DNA from 3 places in the Bifidobacterium adolescentis ATCC 15703 genome. Region 1 is predicted to be linked to each of the others. Evidence: riboswitches for the same ligand, from Rfam matches in the RefSeq annotation. Region 1 holds a riboswitch; each other region holds the start of a gene.
The links. Region 1 has a riboswitch for thiamine pyrophosphate ahead of thiS (sulfur carrier protein ThiS). Riboswitches for the same ligand answer to the same signal wherever they lie in the genome.
Positions count from the first base shown of each region.

Region 2: linked by a shared signal. The riboswitch ahead of BAD_RS06060 (hydroxyethylthiazole kinase) and the one ahead of thiS (sulfur carrier protein ThiS) in region 1 are both predicted to bind thiamine pyrophosphate.
Region 3: linked by a shared signal. The riboswitch ahead of BAD_RS04985 (solute carrier family 23 protein) and the one ahead of thiS (sulfur carrier protein ThiS) in region 1 are both predicted to bind thiamine pyrophosphate.

Region 1 is NC_008618.1:124,549-128,983, reverse strand. Features, by position in the region: gene BAD_RS00490 (MarR family winged helix-turn-helix transcriptional regulator) at 35-526, opposite strand; gene BAD_RS00485 (aldo/keto reductase) at 710-1,732, opposite strand; TPP riboswitch at 1,837-1,940, shown strand; gene thiS (sulfur carrier protein ThiS) at 2,169-2,363, shown strand; gene thiF (sulfur carrier protein ThiS adenylyltransferase ThiF) at 2,416-3,129, shown strand; gene BAD_RS00470 (thiazole synthase) at 3,280-4,194, shown strand; gene BAD_RS00465 (amino acid permease) at 4,375-4,435, opposite strand, start outside.
Region 2 is NC_008618.1:1,413,778-1,418,212, reverse strand. Features, by position in the region: partial or broken gene BAD_RS06065 (thiamine phosphate synthase) at 24-773, opposite strand; gene BAD_RS06060 (hydroxyethylthiazole kinase) at 917-1,801, opposite strand; TPP riboswitch at 1,792-1,905, opposite strand; gene BAD_RS06055 (MerR family transcriptional regulator) at 2,083-2,526, opposite strand; gene BAD_RS06050 (aldo/keto reductase) at 2,754-3,629, shown strand; gene BAD_RS06045 (flavodoxin) at 3,626-3,898, shown strand; gene BAD_RS06040 (DUF4230 domain-containing protein) at 4,252-4,435, shown strand, end outside.
Region 3 is NC_008618.1:1,154,480-1,158,914, reverse strand. Features, by position in the region: gene BAD_RS04990 (coenzyme F390 synthetase) at 1-380, opposite strand, end outside; gene BAD_RS04985 (solute carrier family 23 protein) at 430-1,824, opposite strand; TPP riboswitch at 1,898-2,000, opposite strand; gene BAD_RS04980 (ABC transporter ATP-binding protein) at 2,108-2,857, opposite strand; gene BAD_RS04975 (hypothetical protein) at 2,895-3,626, opposite strand; gene BAD_RS04970 (TrmH family RNA methyltransferase) at 3,838-4,435, shown strand, end outside.

The sequences.
Region 1 (4,435 bases):
TACTTACACTGTGAATTATTTACAGCGTAAGATACTACGCGTCTTCCTGTGCGTTTCCTGAGAACGCGGCTTTGACCTCGTCCGCCGTGGGGCGCGGTTTGCCGGGCATGCACAGCGACATGTACGTGGTGAATTCCTCGGTGAGCTCAACGAATTCGCGCGCGCGTCGCTCCCCCATTTGCGAGAAGATCCAGCAGATCGCCTCGCGCATGCTTTCGCGCTGACGTTCGGCGCGCTCCCTGCCGGCTTCGGTAAGGTTCACGTGCACCACACGGCGATCGTCAGGGTCGGATTCGCGCGTGATCTGGCCTTTTTTCTCCAGTGCGGACAACAGTGCAGACACGCGTCCGGTGGTGGTTTTCATTGAAGAGGCGAGCTGCGATGGCGTCAGCGGGCCTTTCCTATAGAGTTCCTGCACGGCGAAGGGTTCGCCCTTCGCGCCTTTCACCATCTCCTGCTGCATGCGCGAGCGTTTGTCCCATGTGTTGGTCGCCAATTCGTGGAACAGTTCCTCTTCAAAGCCCACGCGGCACCTCCTTCCGTCGCAATCGCCGTCATAATATCTTACAGTGTAAACATTTTACAGTGTAAGTTATTCCCAGGGCGATTTTGCAGCGAGCAAGCTACAGAAGGCACGAAAAAGGCCGCGGCCCGAATCGCGATTATTGTGCGGAATCGGGCGCGGCCAATCGTACGTATTGCGCGGAATTCAGCCGCGACGGGCGTCGACGGAGGCGTTCAGCATCGCCAGCTCATCCTGCGTGAGCGTCAGTTCGGTGGCGGCGAAGGAATCGTTGATTTCCTGCGGATTGCGGGCGCTGGGGATGGTGAACAACCGCTCGTAGCGGCTCAGTTCCCAGGCGAGCACCACGCGCTGGTAGGAGCAGCCGTGGTTGCCGGCGACCGTGCGGAACGGGTCGTACGCGCGCTGGTCGAACGCGTCGAGGAAGCCGCCGAGGGGGCTCCAGCACACGAACGCGAGTCCAAGTTCCGCGCAGTGCTCCATCGTATGCTCAGGGTCGGGGTGCGAGGGCGAGAACTGGTTCTGCACGGCGATCAGCTTGTCGCCGAGAATCTCGCGGGCGATGTCGATCTGCGCGTTGTCCACGCGGGAAATGCCCGCGTACCGGATCACGCCCTCGTTAAGCAGCTGCTTCAGCGCGCCGACCTGGTCCTCATAAGCCACTTCCGGGTCCGGTCCGTGCGAATACAACAGGTCGAGCGTATCGACGCCCAAGTGCAGCGCGGATTCCTTGGCGTCACGAATCATGGTTTCGGGGCGCGAATCCGCCATCCACCCGTATTGACTGCCCGCCGCCTGCAAATGCTGGCGTTCCCCGCCAGGCCGACGACTGCAGCCCTCGGAATCCCGCCCCTGAGTGTCCGATTCTGGCGAATCGGACACAGGAGCAACAAAAGCGGGGATCTCCATGGTGCGTCGATAGCCAGTTTTCGTGGCGACCAGCACTTCATCTCGGGGGCCATTCCACGAAGCGAGCGCATCACGCACCAACTTTTCGCCGTACCCCAAATCTTTCGCAGTGCCAGTGCCAGGCTCGCTCGGCAGATAATACGACCAAGCCGTATCCAAATAGCGAACACCCGCGTCCAAACCGGCATGAATCGTACGAATCGCAGTATCGCGATCCGGACGCCCCTCAATCGCCAAAGCCATCGTTCCCATGCCGAGCCGAGGAATCGTAAATCCTGCCAACTCACCGTTCATCATCATCTTCCCCTTCCTTGCAAGCACGCAGCCGATTCGCACATGTTCACATCAAGACTAACCCAACGTGAACCGGCGCACGCTTGTCGGGCGCCTGCGCGAAGATAAAGGCACAACCGAACGGGAGCCGAAAGGCTGAGAGGGAGCTCATACAGCTTCGACCGAGGACTTGATGCGGGTAATGCCGCCGTAAGGAGACGGGTTGTTCGCGCCGCAAGGCGTATCTCATCTTCCGTTCGCGATAACCGAATATCGCGTGATTAGGGTCACGGAGGGGCGCACCACCTCATAGGGTACGGTTCCTTCGGCGACCCTTTTTTCGTACCAACCGTGAATGTCCGATTCACCGGAAGCAGACGCTCGGAAGCCCACAAAGCAGTTCTGAACGTCCGTTTCGGCGGGAACGGCACTCGTGGGGCCTGACATACAGAAGGGAACCGAAATGATCATCAACGGCAAGGAAGAGGACGTCGCCACGCCGATCACCGTGGCCGAACTAGTGGAGCAGCGCGGTCTGCGCGCCGACCGCGTGGCCGTGGAGCTCAACGGCGAGATCGTGCCGCGCGCCCAGCGTGCGCAGACGCAGCTCAAGGGCACCGACACGTTGGAAATCGTCACGTTCGTGCAGGGCGGCTGAGCACAGCAGCGAAACAAACCATACGAACGGAAACGAGAATACGAGAACAACCATGACTTTTGAACCATCCGCATCGCAGGCGCAGATCGACGCCCGCCAGCACGCTTTCGACAACCAGCCCGACCCGGCCACCTTGGTCAGCCGCGAGGAGATCCGCGCAGCCCTGCTCGACCGTCACACGGCCGCCACACAGGACAAGCTCGACGCGGCGCACGTGGCCATCTGCGGCTGCGGCGGCCTCGGCTCCACCATCGCGGTGGCGCTGACCCGCATCGGCGTCGGCCACCTGCACTTGATCGACTTCGACCGCGTGGATATGACGAACCTGAATCGCCAGCAGTATTTCCTGAAGGACCTCGGCCAGTACAAGACGGAGGCGCTGCGCAGCAATCTGCGCCAAATCAACCCGTTCACGGACATCACCATCGACACCGTCAAGGTGACCGACGAGAACGTGCCGACGCTGTTCGAAAACGAGGACATCATCTGCGAGGCGTTCGACGTGCCGGAAAACAAGACGATGCTCGTCAACGCGGTGCTGGAGAATCTGCCGGGCAAGAAGCTCGTCAGCGCGTCCGGCATGGCCGGCTTCCGCAGCTCCAACCTGGTGAGCACGCGTCGCGTTTCGAAGAACTTCTACTTCTGTGGCGATGGCGAGACGGCTCCGGTACCGGGTGCCGGCCTGATGGCGCCGCGCGTGGGCGTGGTCGCCTGCCACGAAGCGAACATGATCACGCGACTGATCCTCGGCGAGGAAGACGCCTGACGCACTGCTACGTTACTCCACTGCCGTAATCGAAATTTTTATTGCGATTACAAACGCACGTTGCACACAACACAACAGCGACGCAACGGCAACACAACAGCAGCACAGCAATCGCAACAACAACAAACACCCCAACGAAAGGAACCGACGATGAGCACCGAAAACACCATCACCACCGCAGCCGCCGACGTCGCGGCCGCACCGAACGCCACGCTCGACGAGCTGGTCGGCACCACCACGAACACGGCGATCCTGCCGGAGCCGGACGCTCATGCGTACGACGAGATCGCCACCGGCGACGCCGACCCGCTGATCCTCGGCGGGCACAAGTTCACGAGCCGTTTCATCCTCGGTTCCGGCCGTTACGACCTGAACCTCATCAAGGCGACCATCGAGAACGCGGGCACGCAGATCGTCACCATGGCGCTGCGCCGCTGCCGCACCACCGAAAACAACCTGCTCGACTACATTCCGAAGGGCATCACCATGCTGCCGAACACGTCCGGCGCACGCAATGCAGAGGAAGCGGTGCGTATTGCCCGTCTCGCGCGCGAAGTGTGCCAGACGGACTTCGTGAAGGTGGAGATCGAGCATGAGGCGAAGTATCTGCTGCCCGACAATGAGGAAACCATCAAAGCCACGAAACAGCTGGCAAAAGAAGGCTTCGTGGTCATGCCGTACATGTTCCCCGATCCGATTGCGGCGAAGCGTCTTGAAGACGCAGGTGCGGCTTGCGTGATGCCGCTTGGCGCGATGATCGGCTCGAATAAGGGTCTGCGTGCACGCGATTTCATTGAAGTGATTATCAAGAATTCCAATGTTCCGGTGATTATCGACGCTGGTATTGGCCGTCCGAGCCAGGCTGCGGAAGCCATGGAAATGGGCGCGGACGCGGTGATGGCATACACGGCCATCGCTTCCGCCGGCAATATTCCGCTGATGGCACGCGCGTTCAAGAAGGCGATCGAAGCTGGTCGTGAAGCGTATTTGTCTGGCTTGGGCAAGGTTACGGAAGATCATGCCGTGCCGTCCAGCCCAACGAACGAGGCCGACTACATCGGCTGATTCGCGTCGGTTTCGTACGATTCGTGCACTAACGTTTCGCACTGTTTTATTGCGATTACACGACGAGGGTCGGTGGAGACGCACATTTTCGCAAGGTTTCCACCGACCCTCTTTCGTCAGATGCGCGGCACGTAGCGCAACACGCGCATGCCACGCATACCGCAGCGACAGGCAATACGTCTACTTCCCTAGAGCCGCCTTCAGGTCGCGGTTCTGGAACCGCTCGTGCAGCAGGCAGTAG
Region 2 (4,435 bases), 800 kb from region 1:
ATTTCCTGTACGACGGACTACTTCACACGCGGCGCATAGCCGTGCTTCGCGTCGCCGCGCACCGCCTTCCAGCGCGTCACCATTTCGCGGGTGGCCGCTTCCGGATCGTCGGCACCGGCGATCGCGGACACCACGAACCAGCCGGCCGCCTTCGAACGGGCCAGCATCTCCATATCGTCGGCATGTACGCCGCCGCCGACCACTACCGGGAACTCGCTCGCCGCGCAAATCGCGTTGATCTGTTCCTCGTCAAGCGTGTGCCCGGAACCGTCGTTGCCGCCCACGGAAGCCTCCGGCTTGGTGGTGGACACATGTAGCGGGCCGGCGCCGATGTAGTCGATGCAGCCGCTCGGCAGCTCGTTGATAAGCTTCACCAGACTTTCGGTCTCGGCGGACAGGCCCACGATGGCATCCTCGCCGAGCAGCGCGCGAGCCTCCTGCGGTTCCATATCGGTCTGGCCGATATGCACGCCATCCACCTTGATGCCCTTGTCGCGCGCCTGCCACACCACATCCACGCGGTCGTCGATCACAAACGCCACGGAATCGGACTTGCCGCTGTTCTTGATGACCTGCGCGATATCGCGGGCCATTTCGGTGATATCCTTCGCATCCGCGTTCTTGGCGCGCAATTGGATGAACGTCGCGCCCCCACGCAACGCGTCATCCACCACATCCGTCACCGGCCGGCCCTTGCAATCCTGCGGACCGACCACGAAATACGCGCTCATATCAAAGCAGTCGCGCATCGAGGCGAATGGATAATTATTCATTGGTCTCCCCTTTGTTGTTCTTTGGGTAAGTGCTCCAGAAGAAGTCTTGTTATTTTCCGTTTATTTTCCGTCGCACCGCACTGAACGTATATATTCCGTATATACGATTGCGATGGTGCGAAACCATCCACGGAACGTTGCGGTCAGTTGGTTTCGATGATGTCGGACGCGGCCACCTGGTCGGCGGTGACGTTCCACAGCGCGTCGAGCAGCGCCACCTGGAACGAACCGGGGCCATCGGATTTGACTTCGGCGATTTCGGACGCACGATCATACAGCAGCGACGCGGCAAGGGCGGCGACCAGCGGCTCGGCCACGGCAAGATACGTTGCGGTCACGCCGCCGAGCGAACAGCCGGCGCCGGTGATCTTCGTCATCATCGCGCTGCCTCCGGGCAGGCGGAACGTGCGCTCGCCGTCGGTCACCAGATCAACCGCGCCGGACACCGCGACCGCGCCTGCTCCAACGGGGGAGCGCTTCGCCAGATGGCGGGCGAGACGCTTGGCCGCGTCGACCGCGGCATCGACCTCATCGACGGCTTCCACGCCGGCGGGACGGGTCGCGGGCGTGGTGCTGTCGGCGTCGGCGAGTCCCCACATCGCGTCGAGCGCGATGATCTCGCTGGCGTTGCCGCGCACGATGGTCGGCGGAACGTCACGGAACGATTCGAGGATGGCGGTGCGTGTCTCGCCGATGCCGGCCGCGACCGGATCGAGCACCCAGGTTTTGCCGTTCTCATGTAGCTTGCGCGCGATCTCGGGCAGCGCGTTCTTGAAGAACGGCAGCAACGTTCCCACGTTGATGTAATTGGATCCTGCGATTTCGGCGGTGGCGATCACGTCATCCGGCAGATAGCTCATGGCCGCGGTGCCGCCCGCGGCGAGCTGCGCGTTGGCCACCAGATTGATGGTTACGAAATTGGTGAACGACTGCGCCAATGGTGTCTGCCCGCGCACGTCCGTGACGGCTTGTTTGATGGCGGCACGCAATGTGCCGAGTGCGTCATTGGTGGATGGGTCATCGCTCATGATCTGCTCCCTACGTTGGTCCTAACCAACAGGTTCAAAGGGTCAGGCGTTCATGCCTATCTCAGCTTGATGGACTTGGACATCAAGCACCCCCGCATGTTTACAACAGTGGTTAATCTATCTGCGTCCCTTGACAGGCGCGATTCCGTAGGTGATTTTGGGCTTCCGTAGGTGGTTGCTGCCGGATAAGCATCGGCGAGATGCCTGGAATTAGGCGTTTGCTCGTGTCCGGATTCGAAGCTGACCGCCTACGGAACGCAAAAATCACCTACGGAACGCAGTCAGTCGCTTTGCGTCGTGTCGATGACGTTGCTGCAGTATGCCGTCCTGCCGGCAGTCACGTCGGCGTAGAAGCGCTGTTTTTCATCGATGTATGCGATGGCTTTACGCAGTTCCTCCAGTTGCGTCTCCAGATGCTCGCGTTTTTCGGCAAGGATTTCCTGACGTTCCGGTATCGATGACTCACCTTTAAGACAGAGTTGCGTGTAGTGCCGCATCTCCTTGATGCCCAGACCGCAGCGTTTGAGGCATGTCAGGCCGTTGATCCATGCGATGCATCGCTCGTCGAAGACGCGTCGGTTGTTCTGGTCTCGTTTGAGACCGGGCACGAGTCCTGAATTGCAATAGAACTTCAATGCTTCGTAATTCATGCCGGTTAGTTTGCAGGCCTGCTTCATCGTATAGGTTTTCATGTTCTTATGGAGTGGCACTGCCGTGATTGCCATACGTGGCTCCTTTCGGACGCTGCGCGGCAGGACGTTCGGCGGGTGCCGCCGGATGGGGTCGGGCTTGAGGCGCATTGTTCTTTTTGTTTGTACCTATCATGTCACATTTCCGGTTATTAATACCGGTAGATAGTACCGGCGTGCCGTAATTTGACCGGTAGCAGCTACCGGATTTTATCGTGGGGGTCAGAACGGCATACATGCCGGCACTGAATACCGACGAATTTATGGAAGGAAAAACAGTGGAATACGTGAAACTTGCCAACGGTATTGAGATTCCGAAGATCGGATACGGCGTCTTCCAGATCAGCAAGGACGATGCTCCTCGCTGCGTGCGCGAGGCCATCGAGACCGGGTACCGCCATATCGACACCGCACAGTCGTACTTCAACGAGGCCGAAGTCGGCCAAGGAATCAAGGATTCCGGTATCGATCGTAAGGATCTGTTCCTCACTACCAAGATCTGGATCAGCAATTACGGCTATGAGAACACGCTGAGGTCCGTCGATGTGTCCTTGAAGAAGCTTGGCACCGACTATCTCGATCTGGTGTTACTGCACCAGCCGTTTTCCGATACCTACGGCGCGTGGCGTGCACTCGAAAAGCTCTACAAGGACGGCGTGATCCGCGCCATCGGCGTGAGTAACTTCTATCCGGATCGTCTGGCCGATATGGTCGCCTTCAATGAGATCGCCCCGATGGTCGATCAGGTCGAGACTAATCCGCTCAACCAGCAGATCGAAGCTCGCAAGAACATGGTCAAGCGGGGCGTGGCTCAGGAAGCATGGGCTCCGTTCGGGGAGGGCATGCAGAACATGTTCTCCAATCCCACCCTGGCCAGGATCGGCGAGGCGCATGGCAAGTCCGTCGCGCAGGTGATCCTGCGTTGGCTCACCCAGCGCGACATCGTTGCTCTGCCCAAGTCCACGCACAAGGAGCGCATGGAAGAAAACCTGAACATTTTCGATTTCCGGCTCTCCGACAGCGAGATGGCAACCATCGCGGGCCTTGACACCAAGACCAGCATGTTCTTTCGCCACGACACCCCTGAGGCGGTCGACCGCTTCGTCGGTTATGTCAAGGAACGTGCCGGCCGCGAATGATTCCGGTCCATGACATGGTCGGTGCCGGCAGCACTGTGTATCTGGGCTTCCCGATTTGGTGGATGGCACCTGTTTGGCTGGTGAACGATTCCGTCAAATCCAACGATTTCGCAGGTAAGACGATCATTCCGTTCTGCACTTCCGCCAGCTCCGATATCGGCAACAGTGCATCCACGCTCCAGAAAATGGCAGGCAGCGGTACATGGCTTACCGGGCACCGTTTCTCGGAATCTGTTTCCGAGAAGGACGTGACCGATTGGCTGATTTAGTCCAAAAACGGTATCGCCGAATAGCGAAGACATGGGGCGACCATTGTACGTTCGGCTGCAGCATTTCGTGTGCTGAATAGCAGGTCGCCTCTTCCACGCTCTTTTGAGTATCCCATCCGAATGTTTAAGCCGGCGTGGAAGTAGTAAGTGGTATGTGTGCTGTCCTGCCTTGCAGGAAGACATGGCGGGCATTTTCATTATGATGAAACGTCATCAAATATCGGATTATTTCCGATAATCATTCCACGAGATGGGCTTCCCCGTATTATTTCCTGAGACGTTTGTGACGTCCCTATGTATTTGCGTGCGGGGATAGAATTGTTGACGGAAGAGAACCGTGAAAGGAATGTGCGTTGGCGAGAAATGACGGGAGTCGAAGGAGGCGGGGCGGTCTTTGCGATAGGTTGTTCGGCGATCTCAGTGCAAAAAAGTTGCGTAAGGTGTTGTTTGGCGCTGTTGCGGCAATTGTCACTGTTGCAGTTGTCCTGTTTGTGTGGAACGGTGTCGTTAAACCTGTTTTTGACAATGCAAGGACCG
Region 3 (4,435 bases), 1.0 Mb from region 1:
TCGTCCCACACTTGCAGGTCGGGGTGGAAGTTGCGCCCGCGTTGACCGGGATGCGTGGTACCGCTGGTGGTGAACACCGCTTCGCAATCCTGTTCGGGCACGGAGGTGAGCGTCAGCATTTTGAAGCCGTCCACCGGCATGGGGGGAATCTGCATCCAGTTGGCGAGCGTCTGCGGCGTCACGCGTTTGGACATGCAGTAGGCGCGGTATGGGAGGTTGTGCTCGAATTGAAAGGCGAAGATATGCTTCGCCAGCGTGTCGAACGCCTCATCGGGCGCCTTGCCGCAGCCGTATTGTGCGATGAAGTCGAGCACCTCCCGTTTGATGGTTTCCTTCGTCTCGTCGATGTTCGTGGATTCCTGCGATTGCCCCATGCTCATGCCATGTCCTTTCCGTCGTATGGTTGTCGGATTATTCGGATGCTTTCGATTATTCCGCTTGTTTCGTCCGCTCGTCTGCGTGTTGTGCGATAAAGTTCGGCAGGTCGATGATGAGGGCCTTGAGAATCACGACGCTGAACGCGCCGACCAGAATCGAATTCGAGAAGAACACGTGCGCTCCTCCTTCAAGACCACTCAACGCGTTCGGCAGGGCGATGCCAAGCAGCAGGGAAAGGCCGATCACCACTTGGGTGCGGTCGTCGCTTTCCACCTTGCGCAGCGTGTTGAAGCCGGTGCTGATGAGGCTTGCGGCGGCCGGCAGGAAGATGGCGCCGATCACGGGAGATGGGATGAGCGACAGCACTGCGCCCGCCTTCGGAATGAAACCAAGCACCACGAACACCACGCCGGCAATGATCACCGGCACGCGGGTGCGGGTCTTGCCTTCGTCGGTGACTTTGAGCAGCGCCACGTTCTGCGGATACGCGGTGGTGGTGAAACCGCCGATCAGCGAGGAGATCGCCGAACCGGCGGCCTCTCCGGCAAGACCGTAACGCACCTGGCGGTCCTGGAGCTTCGTGCCTTGGATCTCCGTGGCCGCCTGATACACGCCGAGGGCTTCCATGATGGCCACCAGATAGGCGATGAAGAACGGTACGAAAATCGCCGCGTTGAAATCGAAACCGCCATACGGCATGAACTTGGGCAGGCCGAGCCACGGCTTGGAGGCCACCGCGGAGAAGTCGGCCATGCCGAACGCCAGAGACAGCGCGGTGCCCACGACCAGTGCGATCAGATACGACAGCGCCTTCACCATGCCCTTGCCGAACTGGGAAAGCACCACCACCAGCACGCAGGTGATGATGGAGACGGCCAGCGTCTTCGGATCGGCGGAGCCCTTGTCTCCCGGCGCGCCGCCAAGGAACTCGCTCAATGTGAATCCCGACAGGGAGACGCCGACGAGGAAGATGATCACGCCCGATACGATCGGGGCGAACAGGAACCGCAGCTTCTCGATCACACGCGTCAGGCACAGCACCAGGAAAATCAGCGAGCTGATGAAGATGGACGTGCCGGCCGCGGCAAGTGATCCGGCGGTGCCGGCGGCGATCATCAGCGCGTCGAACGCCGCGGAAGGACCCTGAACGATGGGCAGGCGCACCAGTTTCGTGGCCTGGATAAGCGTGACCAGGCCGGAGACGATGAAAATGGCGTTCACCATGTTCGACGACAATGCCAACGGCAGACCGATGGCGCCCGCCACGAACACCGGATCAAGCCACACGTTTGATACGAGCACATGCTGCAATCCCAGCAGGGCGTTCTTCGGCGTGACCTTCTTTTCGGCTGACGAACCGGCTTCCGCCACGCTCGTTTCGGTTTTCTTTCTGGTTGCGGCATCGCCGTGCGGCTGCGTCTGTGTCGATGGCTTTTCGTTGGCCATGGTGTCCCTTCTCGACTTCCATTGGGTATGTGCACAAGCCGAAATACAACGGAGATCGTCTCTACGGGACGCGACGCGTTTTGCCGGTACTGTTCCTACGCAAGCATTACCTTGATCAGGTCAAGGGTCCGGGCGGTCGCCCGTCTCAGCCGTATTCGGCACCCCTGTACTTCGACGCGCCCAATCATAACGCCACCGTCCAACCGAAACAGGAAAAAATACGGCATGCGTGTCCGTTGCATGGGGACGCATGCCGTATTTCTTTTCGAGAAGCTGCCGACGCTTATCTGCGACGCCTGATGGGAGCCAGCTCGAACACCTCGTCGGACGTCTTCGCCACTTCCGGACTGTGCGTGACGATGATGACGCAACGATGCCCATCATGCGCCAACGTTCGGGAAATACCCATGATGTCGTCCTGGGTGGCCAGGTCGAGATTGCCGGTCGGCTCGTCAGCGACGATGATGGAAGGGCCGTAGCTTAGCGCGCGGGCGATCGCCACACGCTGCTGTTCGCCGCCGGACAGGTGCAGAATCCGCTCGTTCGCGTATTCCTTCGGCAGATGCACCTGTTTGAGCAATTCTTCGACGATTGCTTTCTTCGGCTTGTCGAACGATTTGCCGGACGCGTCCATCGACAGGATGATGTTCTCCGCCACCGTAAGGTTCGGCAGCAGGTTGAAGCTTTGGAAGATCACGCCGCTGTCATGGCTGCGAAAACGGTATCGGTCTCGTTCCGACAGGTCGGTGCCGTCGACCAGCACCATCCCTTCCGTGGGATTCGCCAGTCCCGAGATCAGTGATAGCAGCGTGGTTTTGCCTGCTCCGGACGGTCCGGTGATGGCATGCACTTTGCCGGCTTGGAAATCGTGGCTGATGTTTTTCAGCACGCGTTTGCCGCCTTTGGTGTAGGCATAACTGACGTTATCCAGCTGCAGCGTAGGCGGGCCGGTCTGCTGCGATTGTGCGCCGTTGGTCTCGACGGCTTCTTTTGCGATTGCCGTATTGGCGGTATCCGCGGAATTCGTTGTCATGGGAGGTCCTTTCCAGAAAAAACGTGCGATTGGATTGTCAGGAACGGTCGGCGAGCGATTTGGAGATGATGGCATCGCCATCACTGCTCGCGTCATAGCCGAACACCTTGCCCTTCACCATGGTGAAGCTGCCATTGGAGGCGTTGGCGATGGCCTCGTCGCTGGAGAAGCCGATTAGGGAGAAATCGCCGCTGACCATGCCCGCGCCGTCTTTGCTGCCCGCGACGTCGCCCATTTGTCCGTCGGGGACGCCGGGCTGTTCATCCTGACGGTTGCCGTTATCCGTACCGGCGGTATCAGACGAATCCTTCATATTGGACGAGCCGGACGAGCTGGAGGAATCCGAACCGGACGAATCGGTGACCGGCTGGAAATCGTCGGTCGCCGCCAACCCCGTGGTCTCCATATAATATGTGGATTTCACCGCGGATGAAGCCTTCGCGTACTTCTGATAGTCGGCAAGCGAAAACTGCTTGTCGGCCAAAGCGGAACGCATGGCGTCGAAGTCAGGTTTGGCGGAAGCATCGGACGAATCGGAATCCGACTTGGACTGCTCGCGCGATTCGGAAATGAGTTTGCCGCGATCAAGGCTGATCTGCGCGGTGACGGTGGTGTTATCTAATCCGCTGCTTCTTGCGGTGGCGGCCGCCTGCCGGATGGATAGGCCGATTGTGGCGGCAGCGGCGATGATGGTCACGATGACGATGATGAGCATATTGCGTCCCTTGTTGCGGGTGACGCTTTTCCATGCGTTTTTGACGACGAACATGGCTGTTTCCTTATGTGTTTCGATAGATATGAGCGATTGATGGTTCCGCGCCGCTCGCGATCGGCGTTTATGCTGATGGTAAAAGTTGTATCTTGGCATACAACAGAAAGACGCTTTGTTCGCGCTGGGATGTGGCTGGATGTTTTCTGGACGCCTCGAAACATGACATGGCCGCGTCGCCAACCGCTTCGAAGGTGTTAGGCTAACGCGTATGCCTATGAAATCCGAAGTCATTGCAAACCCAAGGGCCGAACGCGTCCGCAGGGTCTCCGAACTTGCCGACAGGAAAGGCCGCAAGCGGTCCGGCAGGTTCATGGTGGAAGGACCGCAGTCGGTACGTGAACTGCTCTCCTGGCATCCCGACATCGTCGAGGATCTGTATGTGGAGGTCGTCTCTGCCGAGCCGGACGCGGCTTTCATCACGCCTACCGTGGCGCAGATGGCCGGCAAGGCCATGCAGGCCGGTGCTTACGTGCATAAGGTGACGCATGCCGTCATGCAGCACATGAGCTCCGACGCGCAGGGAGTGCTCGCCGTCGCCGACATGCGCGCTTTCCTCGATTCCGCCGTCATTGATGGCGATTTCGACGAACGCACGATGGTCGCCGCGTTCTGGCAGGTGCGCGATCCGGGCAACGCCGGCACCGTGATTCGTTCCGCGGATGCGGCCGGTTGCGCGGGCGTGGTGCTGGTGGACGACTGCGTGGACATCTTCAACCCGAAGGTGATTCGTTCCACTGCTGGCTCGCTGTTCCATCTGCCGGTCGTCTCCATGGGTACGGACGAGTATTTCGATTGGTGTGCGGAAC